4 regions of the Glutamicibacter sp. NPDC087831 genome follow, and region 3 is predicted to be linked to each of the others. Evidence: riboswitches for the same ligand, from Rfam matches in the RefSeq annotation. Region 3 holds a riboswitch; each other region holds the start of a gene.
What was found. A riboswitch is a leader RNA that binds a small molecule or an ion and turns the genes downstream of it on or off. The one in region 3 is predicted to bind S-adenosylmethionine.

Region 1 (3,807 bases), on a different contig from region 3:
AACAAGGGTGGCGCTCATGCTTTGACCTCTTCGCGTGATGTTCCGGCGGTTTGGCCGCTGGATGCCAAGTGAAGAATTCTTTCCGTACTCGCCTCGCTCGACGGCAGTTCGGCGATGATCCGACCGCGATAGAGCACCAGCACTCGATCGGCCAGTCCCACTACTTCTTCCAGGTCAACGCTGACCAACAGCGCGGCGGCTCCCTGCTGGACCAACTGGGAAATCTGCGCGTAGATATGCGCACGGCTTCCCACGTCGACGCCCGAGGTGGGTTGGTCAAAGACGAGCGCGTCCGATCCCTTGGCCAACCAGCGGGCCAATACCGCTTTCTGCTGGTTGCCGCCGGACAAACCCGAAGCCACGGCTTCTGGATTCGCCGGACGGATATCCAGGCGCTGCACCAGTTCGCTGGCTGTGTCCCGCTCTTTGCGCGCATTCAACAAGCCCAGGCGGCGGCCAAGCTTTCGCAGGCTGGCCGCTGCAATATTTTCGCGCACGGTGTTGCGCAGGAAGATGCCATCTGAATGCCGGTTCGACGGGACGTAGGCGCCTGCCCGGGCGGCAAAGTCCGCCGCAGATGCCACCGGCCGGCCGTGCAGCAGCGCCGAGCCGGTATGCGCACGATTGCCGGTGGCCGCGTCGGCGAGCACCTCAATCCCCGATCCCACCAATCCGGTGACGGCCACGATTTCTCCGGGCGCCACCGAGATATTGATGCCGCTCAATGTTCCGGCCACCGAGAGGTCCACCAGTTCAAGGGCAGGCTCGCCCTGAACGGCGGGCGGCTCGCGCCTCTGGTGCGAGAACTCGTTAACCTGGTTGCCCAGCATCAAGCCGATGACATCTTCGATACTGTCACCGTCCGCGAAACTGGCGTCACCGGCATTTCTGCCGTTGCGCAGCACCGTAATCCGGTCGGTGATCTGCCGCAGTTCCTGGAGATAATGCGAGATGAAAATGATCCCTACCCCGCGGTCCCGCAGATGCCGGATCGTGCCGAAGAGCTGTTCAACTTCATCATTGGCCAACGGTGCCGTCGGCTCATCGAGAATCAGCACCTTGGGTTCGGCCAGTACGGCACGGGCAATCTGGATCAGCTGCTGCTGGGCAACGCTGAGCTCATCAACGAAGGCACCGGTGTCCAGCTCCTGGCCGGTGGTTCGCAAAATATCCGCCCGGGCTGCTGCCTGCGCGGTGCGCTCGTGGCGCCAGAGCCCACGACTCTTCGCGGTGCCCAGGTACAGCTGTTCGGCGACGGTCAAGCGGCCGGCCAGATGGCGGTCCTGGTGAATCACTTCAATGCCTAGCGCTTCGGCATCGGCAGGCCGGCGAATTTGCACCGGCTGGCCGGCAAGTTCGATCTGCCCCGAGTCCAGGGTGTACAGCCCGGTGAGTATCTTGATCAGGGTGGATTTTCCAGCTCCGTTTTCGCCCACTAGGCCCAGAACCTCTCCGGCCCGAAGCTGCAGGTGCACATGGTCGAGCACGGCGACCGTGCCAAAGGACTTGTTGATGGCGGCCATGCTCAGCAGTTCCTTAGATTCCGTTGTCATGGCGCACCTGATTCACGTTGTCCTTGTCGACAAAAATCGGCTCGGCATAGCTGGTGCTCGGAACCAGATCGGTTTGCCCATCGAGGAACAGGGCGATATTAGTGGCCGAGGCAGCGGCAATCTGCTTGGTGGGCTGAGCGACGGTGAACTGGTATGAACTGTCCGGGTTCGCTATCAAATCCAGGGCCCCGGGCTCTGCGTCCACTCCATACAGCTTGATGTCGCCACCAGTGGGATCGATGGCCTGCGCGGCACCGATCAGCGGCATGTCCCAGCAGGACCAAATCGCGTCAACTTCGCCCTCGGGCAGCCTGCGCAGTTGGTCCTGGATCTGGTTTTTGGCATCCTCGATGGTGCCTTCGTATTTGTCCTGGAGTTCCGGGGTGATCTTCTCGATATTTGGGTAGTCTTCCAGCACCAGGTTCAGGCTGTTGTAGCGGATCCGGCAGGGAGTCACACCGGGGAAGCCGTTGAAGACCAGAATCTTCCCCTTGCCGTGGAGGTCTTCAGCCATGGTGCGAGCCAGCGTGGTGCCGACGTTCCAGTTGTCGCTGGTGACGTTGTTCTTCGAGTATTCGCTTTGGAAATCGATGGTGAACAGCGGGATCCCGGCGGCGTCCACCTTGGCCAAGGCAGGAGTGAGCGTTTGGGCATCGCCCAGGATCACCACGATGGCATCGGGCGACTGGGTGATCAGGTTTTCTACGTCAGAGACGTGCTTCTCGTCTTTGGCTTCGGCTTGGGTAGCGATGACCTCGCCGCCGAGCTCTTTGATGCGCTCTTGGATCTGCTGGTAGACCACGCGCGAGTAGTCGTGCAGGATATCCTTGGCCGCGATGCCGACCTTTTTGCCTTTGAGTGAAGGAACGTTGTCGAGCTTATGCTCGGCTTGCGGATTACTGCTTTGCGCCACAACCGGCGCTATTTCCGGCCGTGGTTCTTTCAGCGAGCAGCCAGTCAGCAGTGTTGCTGCCGCCATCGCTGAAGCCAGAACTTTCAAGGCGTTCGGACGAGTACGAGTCATGTCGTCCCTCTCTTAGACAAATTGAACGAGGGATCCCGAACAGAAGTTCATGCTTCTAGACCCGGGAGTTCCATCGAACCTGGCGTTAGCACTACCTGCTGGTGCAGGCTTGCTGCGGCGTCTCGGAGCCAGGTCTCTCAGCCGCTCTGGATGGGTTGTGCTCCGAGTCAAGCATTACTGGCAGGTCCTCGGGAAGGGCGCTGTCATGCGGAGGAACAGCAGGACAAAATACGTCATCTTCGCGCCTTCGCCCTGCCGGAAAACGGGCAGATAAGACGTCATATGACCTTCGCATGACGCAATTGGCATGCCGGAACTGGATCTCAAGAACGTTCCCGCAGGCATCGATTGGGAACACAGCGTGGATCAGGGCACTTCCATGCGACCGCATAGAATGGCCATTCAAGATCAATCGGCAGAAGAGGCGGCAAGTGGATCCAGCAGGCGTGATTGCCTTCATGTTCGGGTTGCTGAGCATAACGCTGGTCGCAGCGTTCCTCGCCCCGATGGCACGGGACCGGAAGCTCGCTCGCAATGCGGCGATCGGCATCAAGACGCGCCACACCTTGGCCAGCGATGACGCCTGGTTCGCCGGGCATCAGCAGGCTGCGCCCCTGCTTGCCGCGGCTTCCTGGGCCGGTTGGGCGGCATTGGCCAGCGCAGCAGTTCTCTGCCTGCTGGGCCAATTCGGTTTCGCCTTCGCCGCGACCGGAACCGGCTACCTGGCCGCCATCGCGTTGCTGGTGATCTCGACTGCCACAGCGAATAAGGCCGCGCGGAGCTTCCCGGCGGCAGGCCTGGGCTAATCCAGCACTGCTTAAAGCAACGGATCGCGCCATCTGCCGATGGCGCGATCCGCTGCTTTCTTGGAAGGCGTGCTGCTAAAGCAGTACGGCTCCCAGGACCAGTACAGTCAGGAACCCCGCGGTGCCCTGGATGGCGGTAGCCACGCTCAGGGTCTTGTAGGCGGTGATCACCGGAATGCGGCTGAGCTGCGAGACGACCCAGAAGTAGGAGTCGTTGGCGTGCGAGACAACCATCGCACCGGCGCCTACTGCCAATACGGATAGCACCATGCCCAGCTCCGAACCCAAGCCCAGGGAGCCGAGCATCGGAGCGACCAGCGCGGAAGTGGTCACCATTGAGACGGTGGACGAGCCCTGGGCGGACTTCAGTGCAGCGGCGATCAGGAATGGCACAGCCAGGCCCAAGCCCAGTCCGCTGAGTGAA
Region 2 (3,807 bases), on a different contig from region 3:
TTCTGTGAATAATCACTATCTATGACGTAGCGTTGACGCATGTCCCAAGTGTGGCCCTACCTTCCAGCACGCGCAGTGAACATAACGACGCTCGTTGAATTCGACCGTCTCGCAGCCGAAGCGCTGGCTTCCCACCGCGCACGCGGAAAAGGCTGGCGAGTGCACCGTGTTGATCTGCGCGAACGGGATACCGTGCTGGAATCCTTGGATCTTTCCGAAGCGCTATTCATCGATTGCCAGTATTCCGCGCAAGGAGCGCAGATCGTGCAAGCCACTGGCGGGCTGTGCATGAGCTCGGGGGAGGAGCTTCCCTTCGAGACGGTGGCTCGCGGCTTGTATTCGCCGCATGAGTTGTACTCGGGGATCCGGACGCAGACCTACGAGCAAGTGCCTGATGCGAAGATCTACGCGTACTCCCAGCAGCATGCAGCGGTGAATTCCGATAGCGATAGCAATGCGCTGGCAAGAACCCTGCATGATCACCACATTGGCCAGGCGCTGGTCTCGGCGGTGTACGAGGGCACGTTCAAGGAAACCCCGATTATCGGGGTGATGGGCGGGCATGCGATGAGCCGGGGCACTGCGCAGTATGCGCAAGCTTTGGAGCTTGGGCGCATGATTACCCGGGCCGGCTACGCGGTCGCCACCGGTGGAGGCCCCGGCGCAATGGAAGCCGCCAACGCCGGTGCGTGGCTGGCCGATTACGGGCAAGAAGATGTCGCTACGGCATTGCAGATGCTGGCCGAAGCGCCAGATGCGATCCATCAGCGCACCGGCTGGGCGAGAACTGCGCTGATGGTCAAGGAGCGTTTCCCGAGCCAGCGGCAGTCCCTGGGCGTGCCAACCTGGTTCTACGGCCACGAGCCGCCGAATCTGTTTGCCACCCAGATTGCCAAGTTCTTCACCAATTCCATTCGTGAAGCGATTTTGCTGGAGCAGTCCAACGGCGGGCTGGTAGTTCTGCCCGGGGCCGCCGGCACGGTGCAGGAAATCTTCCAGGATGCCTGCGAAAACTACTACGCTACCGGTGCTCGCGTGGTGCCGATGGTGCTGATCGGCAAGGACTATTGGACGAGGGATCTGCCTGCTTGGCCGCTGCTTCAGGCCCTGGCCAAGGACCGTGTCATGGAACAGAAGATTGCTCTGGTGGATACCGCCGAAGAAGCGATGGAGTTCATCCAGAGCATGCAAACCCTGCGCCGGCGTACCCGGCGGCCGGAGAACAGCTAGAGCACGGCATGGAAAATGCCGGTACAGCCAAAGCTGTACCGGCATTCGAATCGCAGCAGGCTGCTATCCGATGCTGACGTCGAAGATCAGGCCCAAGCAGTAGGTGATGGCCGCTGCGCCCCAGCCGATGGCTAGCTGGCGCAGGCCGCGCTTGAGCGGGGAGGCACCGGAAAGCAGTCCCACGATCCCTCCGGTGATCATCAGGGCCACGCCTACCAGGACTACCGAGACGAGGATCGCGGTCATGCCGGAGAGCCCAAGGATATAAGGCAGGATCGGCACGACCGCGCCGGAAGCGAAAAGGATGAACGAGGTGGCCGCCGCGCCGGTGGCCGACCCCAGTTCCTGGTGCTCCTTCTCGAGTTCTTCGCCGCGGCCTTCCGGGTTCAACGAGAAGTCGGGGTTGCAATCGCAGGTGAACAGGCCCATGCGTTCTGCGGCCCGGTGCGCTGCATCTTCATCGCTCATTCCGCGGGCCTTGTAGATCAGCACCAGCTCGTTGGCGTCCAGATCGAGGTTCGGGGCGGCGGTTAGCGTGACCTGGGTTGGTCGCGAGGCGGTCAGCAGCTCGCGCTGGGAACGCACCGAGACGTATTCGCCAGCTGCCATGGACAGTGCGCCGGCCAGCAAACCGGCAACACCGGAGAACAGCACGAAGGTCGCTGAAACACCGGTCGCACCGATACCCATGATCAACGCCAGGTTGGAAACCAGCCCGTCGTTGGCGCCGAAGACCGCAGCGCGGAAGTTGCCCGAAAGGCGCGCACGGCCTGCTGTAGCCAGCGCCCGGACGACCTCTTCGTGGACCTGTTCGTCGGCCGCCATCTGCGCGGTGGCGTCCTTGTCGTCGCGGTAGGGCGAACTGCTTTCGGAGCGCTGGGCCATGGCCAGCACGAAGACCGAACCGAAATGCAATGCCAGGAAACGCAGCATGGTGCGTCGCAGCGACGGGCGGACTTCCTTGAAATGCTCGCCGAGCAGGACGCGCCAGTGGGATTCGTGGCGGGCTTCCGCCTCTGCAAGGCCCAGCAGGATTTGCCGTTCTTGACCGGTTTTCTTTTCCGCGAGGGCCCTGTAGATGGAGCCTTCGGCGACTTCATCAGCGAGATACTTGCGCCATCGCTGGATCTGCGCTTTGGTAGGTTCGGTTTCTGGGTGCTGTGGCATCGCGACGATGACTCTCCTGGAACATGGATTTTCCAATGAAACCCGTGGATCGGATCAACCACCCAGTTTAGTCAGGGCTCCTGCACTTGGGAATTTGGCAAGGCTAAAAGCAATTCTCTTGCCCGCGGGATTTCCGGCTACCGGCAGCACCAGCTGCAATTCAGAAGTGGCCGGATCATAGGTCGGCCTGCGGGCGCAACGGGCAATGAGCCGTTCAAGCCTGAGCGGATCTGCAACGTAGCGGGTGCGCCAGCGCCCCTCGGCCTTGAACTGCACTTGGCCGGTCTGGCGGTCGATGACGGGCAGAATCGGATATGCCATGGAGGTCAACTCTCTTGCGAGCTCTTGCCCGTGCACCTGTTGGTGCGCGGACCGCTTCCTCATCCGAACCACCCATGAACTTGGGGTTGGTGCGCGGCCAGTCGGAGCTTGGCGCCGCGTCTCGTGAAGCAACATTTCCGATGGTACCGCCGGCGGCAGGGCGCGGTGAAGTCCGAATGCGTAATATGACTGCGGCTCAGCTGCCCGGGGCAAAGGCATTGGCCAGTTGCTGCAGCTTCTCGCGTTGTTCGGCCCATTGCCCCGCGGTGTAGTCGGGCAGCAGATCCAGTTGCGCGGTCCAGCCAGCGCGGCCATCGAGCTGCTCGCGGATAATATCCAGATGCCCTGCATGCCGGGAGGTTTCGGCGAGCGCATGGATGAGCAGGTGATCCAAGGTGGTTTTGCCAGCTGGCCCCCACCACGGTACCTCTACGGGACAGTCCAGGGGCAGATCGCTGATGGCTTCATCGGCGAAGGCGATGGCTTTCCGATACAGGCCGATCAGCTGTTGCGCATCCATATCTGCTGGCGGGAGGAAATCCGCGTCGGGATCATGCGGCGCAATGAATTCGCGAACGTAGCGGTCATCGGCCCTGCGCTTGAGGCAGGTGCCGAAATATTCGTATTCATTGATCGCCAAATGGTGCAGTACTCCCAGGATATGGGTGCCTGTAGGGGTGAGCGGAGTGCGTGCCAGGTGTTCGGCGAGGCCTTCTGCCTTGTAGATCGCATTCTCGCGCGCGTCGTTCAGGTACCCGCAGAGCTTGTCCTTGGTGCTGTCCATGGGCAGAGTCTAGTGAGCGCTGCAGTCTCGCGGTAGAGGGCGCGGTGTGTTTACCATTGGTAAACTTGCCCCGCAGGCCTTGAAGCCAAAGTGGTTGCGGTTGTTGCTGCAGAAAACGTCGAGGAGCCAAACGATGAAAACCTTGCCAGTTGAACCAACCGGTGCCGCGATCAATATCGGTGCGAGGCTGCGCGGGGTGCGCCAGACCCAGCGTATGACCATTGACCAGGTCGCCGAGCTATCCGGACTGACCAAGGGTTTCCTCTCGCGTGTGGAGCGCGACCTGACCAGCCCTTCGGTTTCCA
Region 3 (3,807 bases):
GTCCATCATCCTGATCACCCATGAGATGGATGTGGTGCGGCATGTGGCTGACGAGGTCGCCCAGCTCGCCGGTGGACGCATTGCCGAGCACGGAGCCCTGCATGAGCTGGTGGCATCCCCGGGTTCGGAGACCGGGGCGAAGCTGCTGCCGCTGCGGGCCGAGGACCTGCCGGCAGGCTTCGACTACGCAGTGACGGTGGCCTACCGCAAAGACCGGGTCGATCCCGGCTGGATCTCGCGTCTGGGCATCGAACACGGGATCGCGGTGGCCCTGTTGGGCGGCGCCGTCGAGGCGCACCATGAGGGGACCTTGGGCCGCGTGCGCTTGGGCGTGCGGGGCGCAGCCCCTGAGTACCTGATCCGGTTGCTGGACGGGTGGGGCCTGCAAACCGACCCAAGCAGCCTTGCCCGCAACAACCACGAACTGGTGGAGGCCAACGCATGAGAATCCCCTTTGAAAGCGCAGCGGTGGGCACCGACACTCCGTGGCAGCAATTGCCCGAGTTGATGCTGCCGGCCTACGGCCAGACGTGGGCCATGGTCGGAATCGTCATGGCCCTGGTCATCAGCCTCGGAGGACTGATGGGCATCGCGCTGTACAACACCGATCGGCAGGGGCTCTTCCCTCGGGCGCGCCTGCATGCGGTGCTCAGCTGGATCGCCAACATGGGACGCTCCTTGCCGTTCTTGGTGCTGATGGCAGCGATCATCCCCTTCACCAAATGGGTCACCGGCACCACCATCGGCATTGCGGCGGCCGCCGTGCCCATGACCATTGCCGGCATCCCGTTCTTCGCCCGGCTGGTGCAGAACGCGCTGAACGACCTGCCCAGGCACAACCTGGCCGTAGGGCTGGTGACCGGCGGTTCGACCGCGCAAATCATCGGCACCACCCAGATCCGCGAGGCGCTGCCGGCCCTGGCCTCGGCTATCACGCTGAACACCATCTCGATGATCGAGTACTCGGCCATCGCCGGAACCATCGGGGCCGGCGGCATCGGCTATCTCGCTGTGACCTACGGCTACCAGCGCTTCGACATGAACGTCATGCTGGCGACCATCGTGGTGCTGATCCTGACCGTGCAAATTGTCCAATTCCTCGGCGACCGCATCGCCCGCGCCCTGGCGCGTCCCTGAATACCATCGACGAACGAACGAGCGAGACCATGACTACACCGCACGCCGGGCACGACCACGGCTTCACGCTGCGCAAGAACCGCAATGCCCTTCCCTGGACCATCGCCGCCCTCGCGGCCGTGGCCGCCCTCATCCTCGGTGTGCTGCTGGGCCAGCAGCGCTCCGCCCCTGCCGCTGCTTCGGCCGCCGGAAGCCAGACGAAGTTCACCGTGCACTTCGAACCGGCCATGGCCGGCGAGGAGAAGATCCTGGATTTCGTGGCGCAGGAGATCGCCCCGGACTACGGCATCGAAATCGAGAAGGTCGGGCTTCAGGATCCGATCCAGGCCAACCAGGCGGTGGCCAGCGGCCAATTCGATGCCACGATTTTCGAGCACCAGTGGTACATGGAGCAGTCCGCGGAGGCCGCCGGGGTTGAGCTGGAACCCACGGTGGAGCTCTTCCAGTGGGGTTTCGGGCTCTATTCGAACCATTACGACTCGGTCGAGGACATCCCGCGTGGCGCCTCGCTGCTGCTGCCCAATGATGTGGCCAACCAGGGCCAGGCGCTGTGGCTGCTGCAACGCGAGGGCCTGCTCGGCCTGGACCCTGACATCGAACCGCGCACCGCGAAGATCTCCGATGTCATCGATAACCCCCGGGGCTTCGAGCTGAAGGAAGCCGACCTGCTGGCGATGCCGCGCATGCTCGACGATGTTGGCGCGGCCATCGGCTACGTCTCCCAATTCGACGCCGGCAAGGTCGACCGCGAACAGGGGATCTTGTTCCCCGAGCCGCCCAAGACCTTCGCCTCCCGCCTGATCATGGGCGCGGAGTACGCCAAGAGCGCCGATGCGCAGAAGCTTGTGGAAGCCTTCTCCGATCCGCGGCTGCAGGAGTACCTGGCCACGACCGAGGATCCGCTGGTCCAGGGAGTGCTCACCCCGGTCTCCGGTTCCTGACGGAACTGCCATTGCGCTGCACTGATCGGCGTGCGCGAAGCGGCCCGGCACCGACAGGTGCCGGGCCTCTTCGCGCTCCAGATGGCACATTATCTCCGCCGAGGCTGGCAGCGTCAAGGATTTCCCGTCAAGATGATTAACCCTTGGACTTGTGACGGAGCATTACGCCCAATATGACGAACATCGGGCATTTCAGGATGCGTTGTGTGACTTCATGACCGCTGTCTTACGTAACGCTTGTCTGCTGAATTCACGGGTTGCAGACTTGAATTGTTCGGCCGGTACAGCCGGACACCCCATCCAGAGCGACCGAGAGACCTGGCTCGTTGAAGTCGCAGCAACCACCCGTGAACGGGAGCGGTGCTAAGGCCAGGACCGATGGAGATTGCTAATTTTCATGACGGTCTGCCGGGAGAAACTCGCCAAGAGTATTCCCACAAATCATGGCAGAACGTGCAGCGAATCTAGGCGTAATCCTCGGGTCACCAACCGAGAGGACATTTGAAATCATGCGTACAGCACATTTTGGACTGAAGACCACTGCGATTCTTGCCGTTCTGGGCTTGTCGCTCACCGCTTGCGGAGGCAACGCCACTAAGACGGGCGCAGCGCAAGCAGCAGCCGATCCAGGGACTCCGGTTGAAGGTGGCACCTTCACCTTCGCTGAAGTTACCCCTATCAACAATTGGCAGACTCAGGCAGCACGCTTCTATGAGAAAGCGAATGTTCTGAACTCAGTGCTTGATCGCCTGACCTACTACGATGTGGAAGCCGGCAAACTGGTTGGCTGGATCGCCAGCGAATTCGAAGCCAATGAAGACCAGACGGAGTTTACCTTCACCATTCGCGACGGTGTCACTTTCTCAGACGGCTCCACGCTGGATGCTGAGGCTGTGAAGCTGAACCTGGATGCCCTTGGAAAGGGAATCAAGTCTGCCCAGATTGCGCCAAACGTTGACTTTGCTGCCTATAAGTCGGCAGAGGTCGTAGGGGACAACAAGGTCAAGGTCACGCTCAAGCGGCCAGATGCCAATTTCCTTAGGTCGACTTCCTCCGTAACTGCTGGTTTGGTGTCCCCGAAGACCCTTGAACTGGACAATGCCGCGCAGTCTTCCATCTCCAAAATTGTTGGTTCCGGCCCATTCGTCTTCGAATCGGAAAAGCCTGATGAAGAAGTCGTGTTCAGCAGCCGAGATGACTACGCCTGGGCGCCAGAAACTGCCCCAAACCAGGGTGATGCCTACCTGGATACCTTGGTTATCAAGTACCTTCCAGAGGTCGCTAGCCGTGCCGGCGCCGCCCAGTCCGGGCAGGTGGATCTCGTCCGAGGATTGCAGCCGGTAGACGAACAGGTGCTGGCCTCCAGCGGAGGCAAGGTTTACGCGGCCGAAGGGGTGGACCTGACCACCAACCACGCAGCTGTGCGCATTGGCTCGGGAAAGCTGGAAGACGTCAAAGTCCGCCAGGCACTGCAGGTTGCAATCGACCGCCAGGCCATCAAAGACACCGTTCTCTCGGATAGCTATGTCATCTCGGGATCGATCCTCAACCACAAGGCACCAGGGTTTGTAGACCTGTCTGCCGAATTGGCCTATAGCCCGGACAAGGCCAAGCAGTTATTGGACGACGCCGGATGGAAGCCGGGCGTAGATGGCATTCGGGAGAAGGACGGGAAGAAACTGGAAGTCACGATTTCCACCTCGAATAACTCCGTGGTCATCAAGCCCGC
Region 4 (3,807 bases), on a different contig from region 3:
GTGATGGTCTTGGTCGGACCGGCACGGTGCTTTGCGATAATCACGTCAGCTTCGCCCGGACGGTTTTCCTTGTCGTAGACGTCATCACGGTGCAGCAAAATCACCATGTCGGCGTCCTGCTCAATCGAGCCCGATTCGCGCAGGTCCGAAACCATTGGCTTCTTGTCGGTACGCTGCTCGGAACCACGGTTCAGCTGCGACAGCGCAATCAACGGAACGTCGAGTTCCTTGGCGAGCAGCTTGAGGTTACGCGAGAACTCGGAAACTTCCTGCTGGCGCGATTCCACACGCTTGCCCGAGCTCATCAGCTGCAGGTAGTCCAGGATGATCATGCGCAGCTCATTGCGCTGCTTGAGGCGACGGCACTTGGCACGGATTTCCATCATGGACATGTTCGGCGAATCATCAATGAACAACGGGGCTTCGTTCAGCCGGCCCATGGTCGTGGCGATCTTGGTCCACTGTGCGTCTTCCACCGAGCCCTTGCGCAGATCCTGGAGCTGGATGGATGCTTCGGCCGAGAGCAGGCGCATCGCAATTTCATTGCGGCCCATTTCCAAGGAGAAGAACACGGTGGCCATATTGTGCTTGATGGCAGCAGAACGGGCGAAGTCCAGCGCGAAGGTTGACTTGCCCACCGCAGGACGGGCGGCGATGATGATCATCTGGCCGCCCTTCAGGCCCTGGGTCAGCTCGTCGAATTCATAGAATCCGGTGGGCACACCGGTAATGCCATCGCCCGCGTTGGCCGCGTTCTCGATTTCATCAACGGTGTCTTCGATGATGTCCGAAAGTCGCACGTAGTCTTCACTGCTGCGGTTCTCGGCCACCTTGTAGACCTCTGCCTGGGCTTCGTTGACGATTGCGTCAACTTCACCATCTGGCGAGTAGCCCATCTGGACAATACGCGTTCCAGCGTCAACCAATCGGCGCAGCACGGCGCGTTCGCGCACAATTTCTGCGTAGTACCCGGCGTTGGCTGCAGTTGGAACCTGCTGGATGAGATTGTGAAGGTAGGCGGCGCCACCAATGCGCGAGATTTCGCCGCGCTTGGTCAGCAAGTCGGCTACGGTGACCGCATCGGCTGGTTCGCCACGACCGTAGAGGTCGACAATCGCCTCGTAAATCGATTCGTGGGAGGGACGGTAGAAGTCGGTGCCGCGAATGGATTCAACGACGTCAGCAATGGCGTCCTTGGAGAGCATCATGCCACCGAGGACCGACATCTCGGCCTCGATATCCTGTGGCGGCTTGCGCCCTGCGTCGGAATCTCGTCCTTCGTAAACCGGCTCAGCACTCATTGCAGACACTTCCATCCCCTATTGACCCGCTGGGAAAAATTATCCTTGCCTCATGGCAACGCTTCATCGTGTCAGTCGATACGGACATTTGGATGTCAGGCGCCTGTGGATATTTCTCTCCCGAACCCAACACTAGGGCTGTTATTAACAGGCGTAAACCTCATTATCCACAGAATATGTGGATAACACTCCTCTACCTGTGGACTTCCCTGTTCACAGTCTGGGGAGAACTCTGTGGATTACCCCACTCTACGTATCATTAATATCTGTTGACTTGGTTGTTTGTATTCGCACACCTGTGGACAGAAACTTAATTCATTGAAGCTCACGCCAACCGACCCAAGGTTATCAACACCCTTAATCGCCCAGTTCCCGGGGTTTTTCAGCCTTTGTACACATTTGCCCACGTCTTGTCCACAGTTTTGTGGATAACCTTGTGGATACTGGTGAATTTACAAAACCCTAAGTCACCGTGGATTAAATTCGCCAGCAAGGCCGGATCTTCCAGTAGTCCACAATCGGCTAGGGTTTCTGCGTTCGGGGGCGGTGGATAACTTAATGTGTGCAACGACTCGGCGGGCGAACCTGGATCAGCGACTGGGCTGCCGGCGCACTCTCGCCACTTCGCGTCCGCGACGCGCGCCAGTGAAGACGCCATAAAGCGCCGGTTTCATTTGTGATGCGCAGCCTTTGCATGGCTCGGAAGCCCCATGCGAGGGTTGCCGGCAATTCTCTGCCGCTCTGGTCCAGCGTGCAGCGAGGATCCATGAGCTATCTGCGTGGTTCTGTTCGACGGCCCAGACGGGTGGCGGATATGGCGAGTTCAAGGTTTCTCGCGACAGATACTTTGATGACGAGGTTATCGCCAAATGCCTGGGGCAGCTGGCCCAAGAAGGCAGGCCATGAGATTGCCAGCCATCTTGCCACGTCTTCTGGGTGGCGTGAGAGAACGGGCATTGCCGGTGTCGAGGGCTGCGGGGAACGGCTCAACCCGCCTAACCGGAATTCAAAAAGCTCCGGCCAGATCGATGTTTTGATCTGGCCGGAGCTTTGGAAGATGCGAAGCGCTTATACGAGCTCAGGAATCGGCAGCGAATGGAACCGCGAATCATGGAAGATCTGTGGCGAGTGCTCGGAGGTGCGGTGCCCGTGGACTTCCATCAGGACTACCCAGTGATCCCCCGCTTCGACCTCGTTGTAGATCGAAGTCTCCAACCACAACGTTGAGTCGTTGACGAAGAGCGCGCCCTGATCCGAGGAATAGGTATCGATTCCGCGGAACCGGTCGCCATTTTTCGAGGCAATCTGAGCGCAGACACCATCATTGCGTTCGCTCAGCACCGAGACGCCAATGCGGCCAGCTTCGCGCAGCTTTGGCCAAGTGTTCGAGGACTTCTGCACGGCGAACATCACCAGTGCAGGTTCGAGGGAAACTCCCACGGTAAACGATGAAGCGACAAGTCCCGTCTTCACGCCATCCAGTTCTGCACAGAGGGCGGCTACCCCTGATGGATGCTGAGCGAAAACCTTGCGCAGGGTCAACGGGTCAAGTTCAAGATTCAATGACATGGCTCGATTCCTTTGGGTCTTGCCCACCGCGCAGTAGCCTGCAAGCATTGGCTTCTCGTTACTCGAAGCCGCTTGGGCTGAAGTTCCGCGCCGTGTGCGGTACTTGTTCCAGCACATTTTGCGTGGAACCGAATCCTCACCTGGAGCACCCCACTACCGTTGAGAGGGTTGCCGATCAGCAAGCCAGGGCTTATAGCTGATGCTCTTGATTCTGTTTAAAACGATATGGCTCATGACGAACAGCCGTCAAACATTTCACTTCGCAAATCGCAATATTCGACGCAATATTCGATCCAAGGCCCCACCAGAAGTCCTTGGGCAGCCTTTTATTCGCTATGCGCCGCGCTTCTTGAACCCCTCGGCCCCCATGATCGCAGCAGGCTTCCGCCGCCCTTGATTCGGCAGAACACTAACGCCTCCCCTGGGCTCGGGGCCCTGGCGCGAATCCCCTACCGCCCACCGTAATGAAACTTGGTTTCCCGGCATGACGCTGAGGTTCATGCCACTATTGGTCATGGAGTGCATTGAGTCACACTCCTGCTTATTGTTCTCCGTAACCATCGATGACGATTGAGGAATAGCCACACCATGGTAGAGATTCAGGCCAACCATTCAGAATTGACCCCACTGCGTTTCTTGGAACGCACAGTCGAGGCCTATCCGAAGAAGACCGCCGTCATCCATGGAACTCGCATCTTCTCCTATGAAGAATTCGAAGCACGGGTGCACCGCTTTGCCCAGGCGCTGAAGGCTCGCATTGAGCCGGGCGACCGCGTGGCCGTGCTGGCACCGAATACTCCCGAAATGCTCATGGCGCATTACGCCGTACCGCTGTCAGGCGCAGTCCTCGTTGCCCTGAACACCCGACTCTCGGCCCACGAGCTGCAATACATCATTGATCATTCTGCTGCCAAGCTGATGCTTGCCGACACAGAGC

Region 1: linked by a shared signal. The riboswitch ahead of ACIOJF_RS07825 (substrate-binding domain-containing protein) and the one ahead of ACIOJF_RS13530 (ABC transporter substrate-binding protein) in region 3 are both predicted to bind S-adenosylmethionine.
Region 2: linked by a shared signal. The riboswitch ahead of ACIOJF_RS16450 (hypothetical protein) and the one ahead of ACIOJF_RS13530 (ABC transporter substrate-binding protein) in region 3 are both predicted to bind S-adenosylmethionine.
Region 4: linked by a shared signal. The riboswitch ahead of ACIOJF_RS07110 (flavin reductase family protein) and the one ahead of ACIOJF_RS13530 (ABC transporter substrate-binding protein) in region 3 are both predicted to bind S-adenosylmethionine.

What each region holds. Positions count from the first base shown of each region.
Region 1 is NZ_JBIUVH010000002.1:294,733-298,539, reverse strand. It holds gene ACIOJF_RS07835 (ABC transporter permease) at 1-18, opposite strand, end outside; gene ACIOJF_RS07830 (sugar ABC transporter ATP-binding protein) at 15-1,553, opposite strand; gene ACIOJF_RS07825 (substrate-binding domain-containing protein) at 1,537-2,577, opposite strand; SAM riboswitch class I at 2,645-2,734, opposite strand; gene ACIOJF_RS07820 (SdpI family protein) at 3,009-3,383, shown strand; gene ACIOJF_RS07815 (GntP family permease) at 3,459-3,807, opposite strand, start outside.
Region 2 is NZ_JBIUVH010000006.1:43,346-47,152, forward strand. It holds gene ACIOJF_RS16440 (LOG family protein) at 40-1,230, shown strand; gene ACIOJF_RS16445 (VIT1/CCC1 transporter family protein) at 1,294-2,397, opposite strand; gene ACIOJF_RS16450 (hypothetical protein) at 2,452-2,718, opposite strand; SAM riboswitch class IV at 2,734-2,847, opposite strand; gene ACIOJF_RS16455 (DinB family protein) at 2,915-3,502, opposite strand; gene ACIOJF_RS16460 (helix-turn-helix domain-containing protein) at 3,636-3,807, shown strand, end outside.
Region 3 is NZ_JBIUVH010000004.1:114,457-118,263, forward strand. It holds gene ACIOJF_RS13515 (methionine ABC transporter ATP-binding protein) at 1-445, shown strand, start outside; gene ACIOJF_RS13520 (methionine ABC transporter permease) at 442-1,137, shown strand; gene ACIOJF_RS13525 (MetQ/NlpA family ABC transporter substrate-binding protein) at 1,167-2,078, shown strand; SAM riboswitch class I at 2,372-2,463, shown strand; gene ACIOJF_RS13530 (ABC transporter substrate-binding protein) at 2,588-3,807, shown strand, end outside.
Region 4 is NZ_JBIUVH010000002.1:132,986-136,792, reverse strand. It holds gene dnaB (replicative DNA helicase) at 1-1,301, opposite strand, end outside; gene ACIOJF_RS07110 (flavin reductase family protein) at 2,370-2,870, opposite strand; SAM riboswitch class IV at 2,965-3,081, opposite strand; gene ACIOJF_RS07105 (long-chain-fatty-acid--CoA ligase) at 3,459-3,807, shown strand, end outside.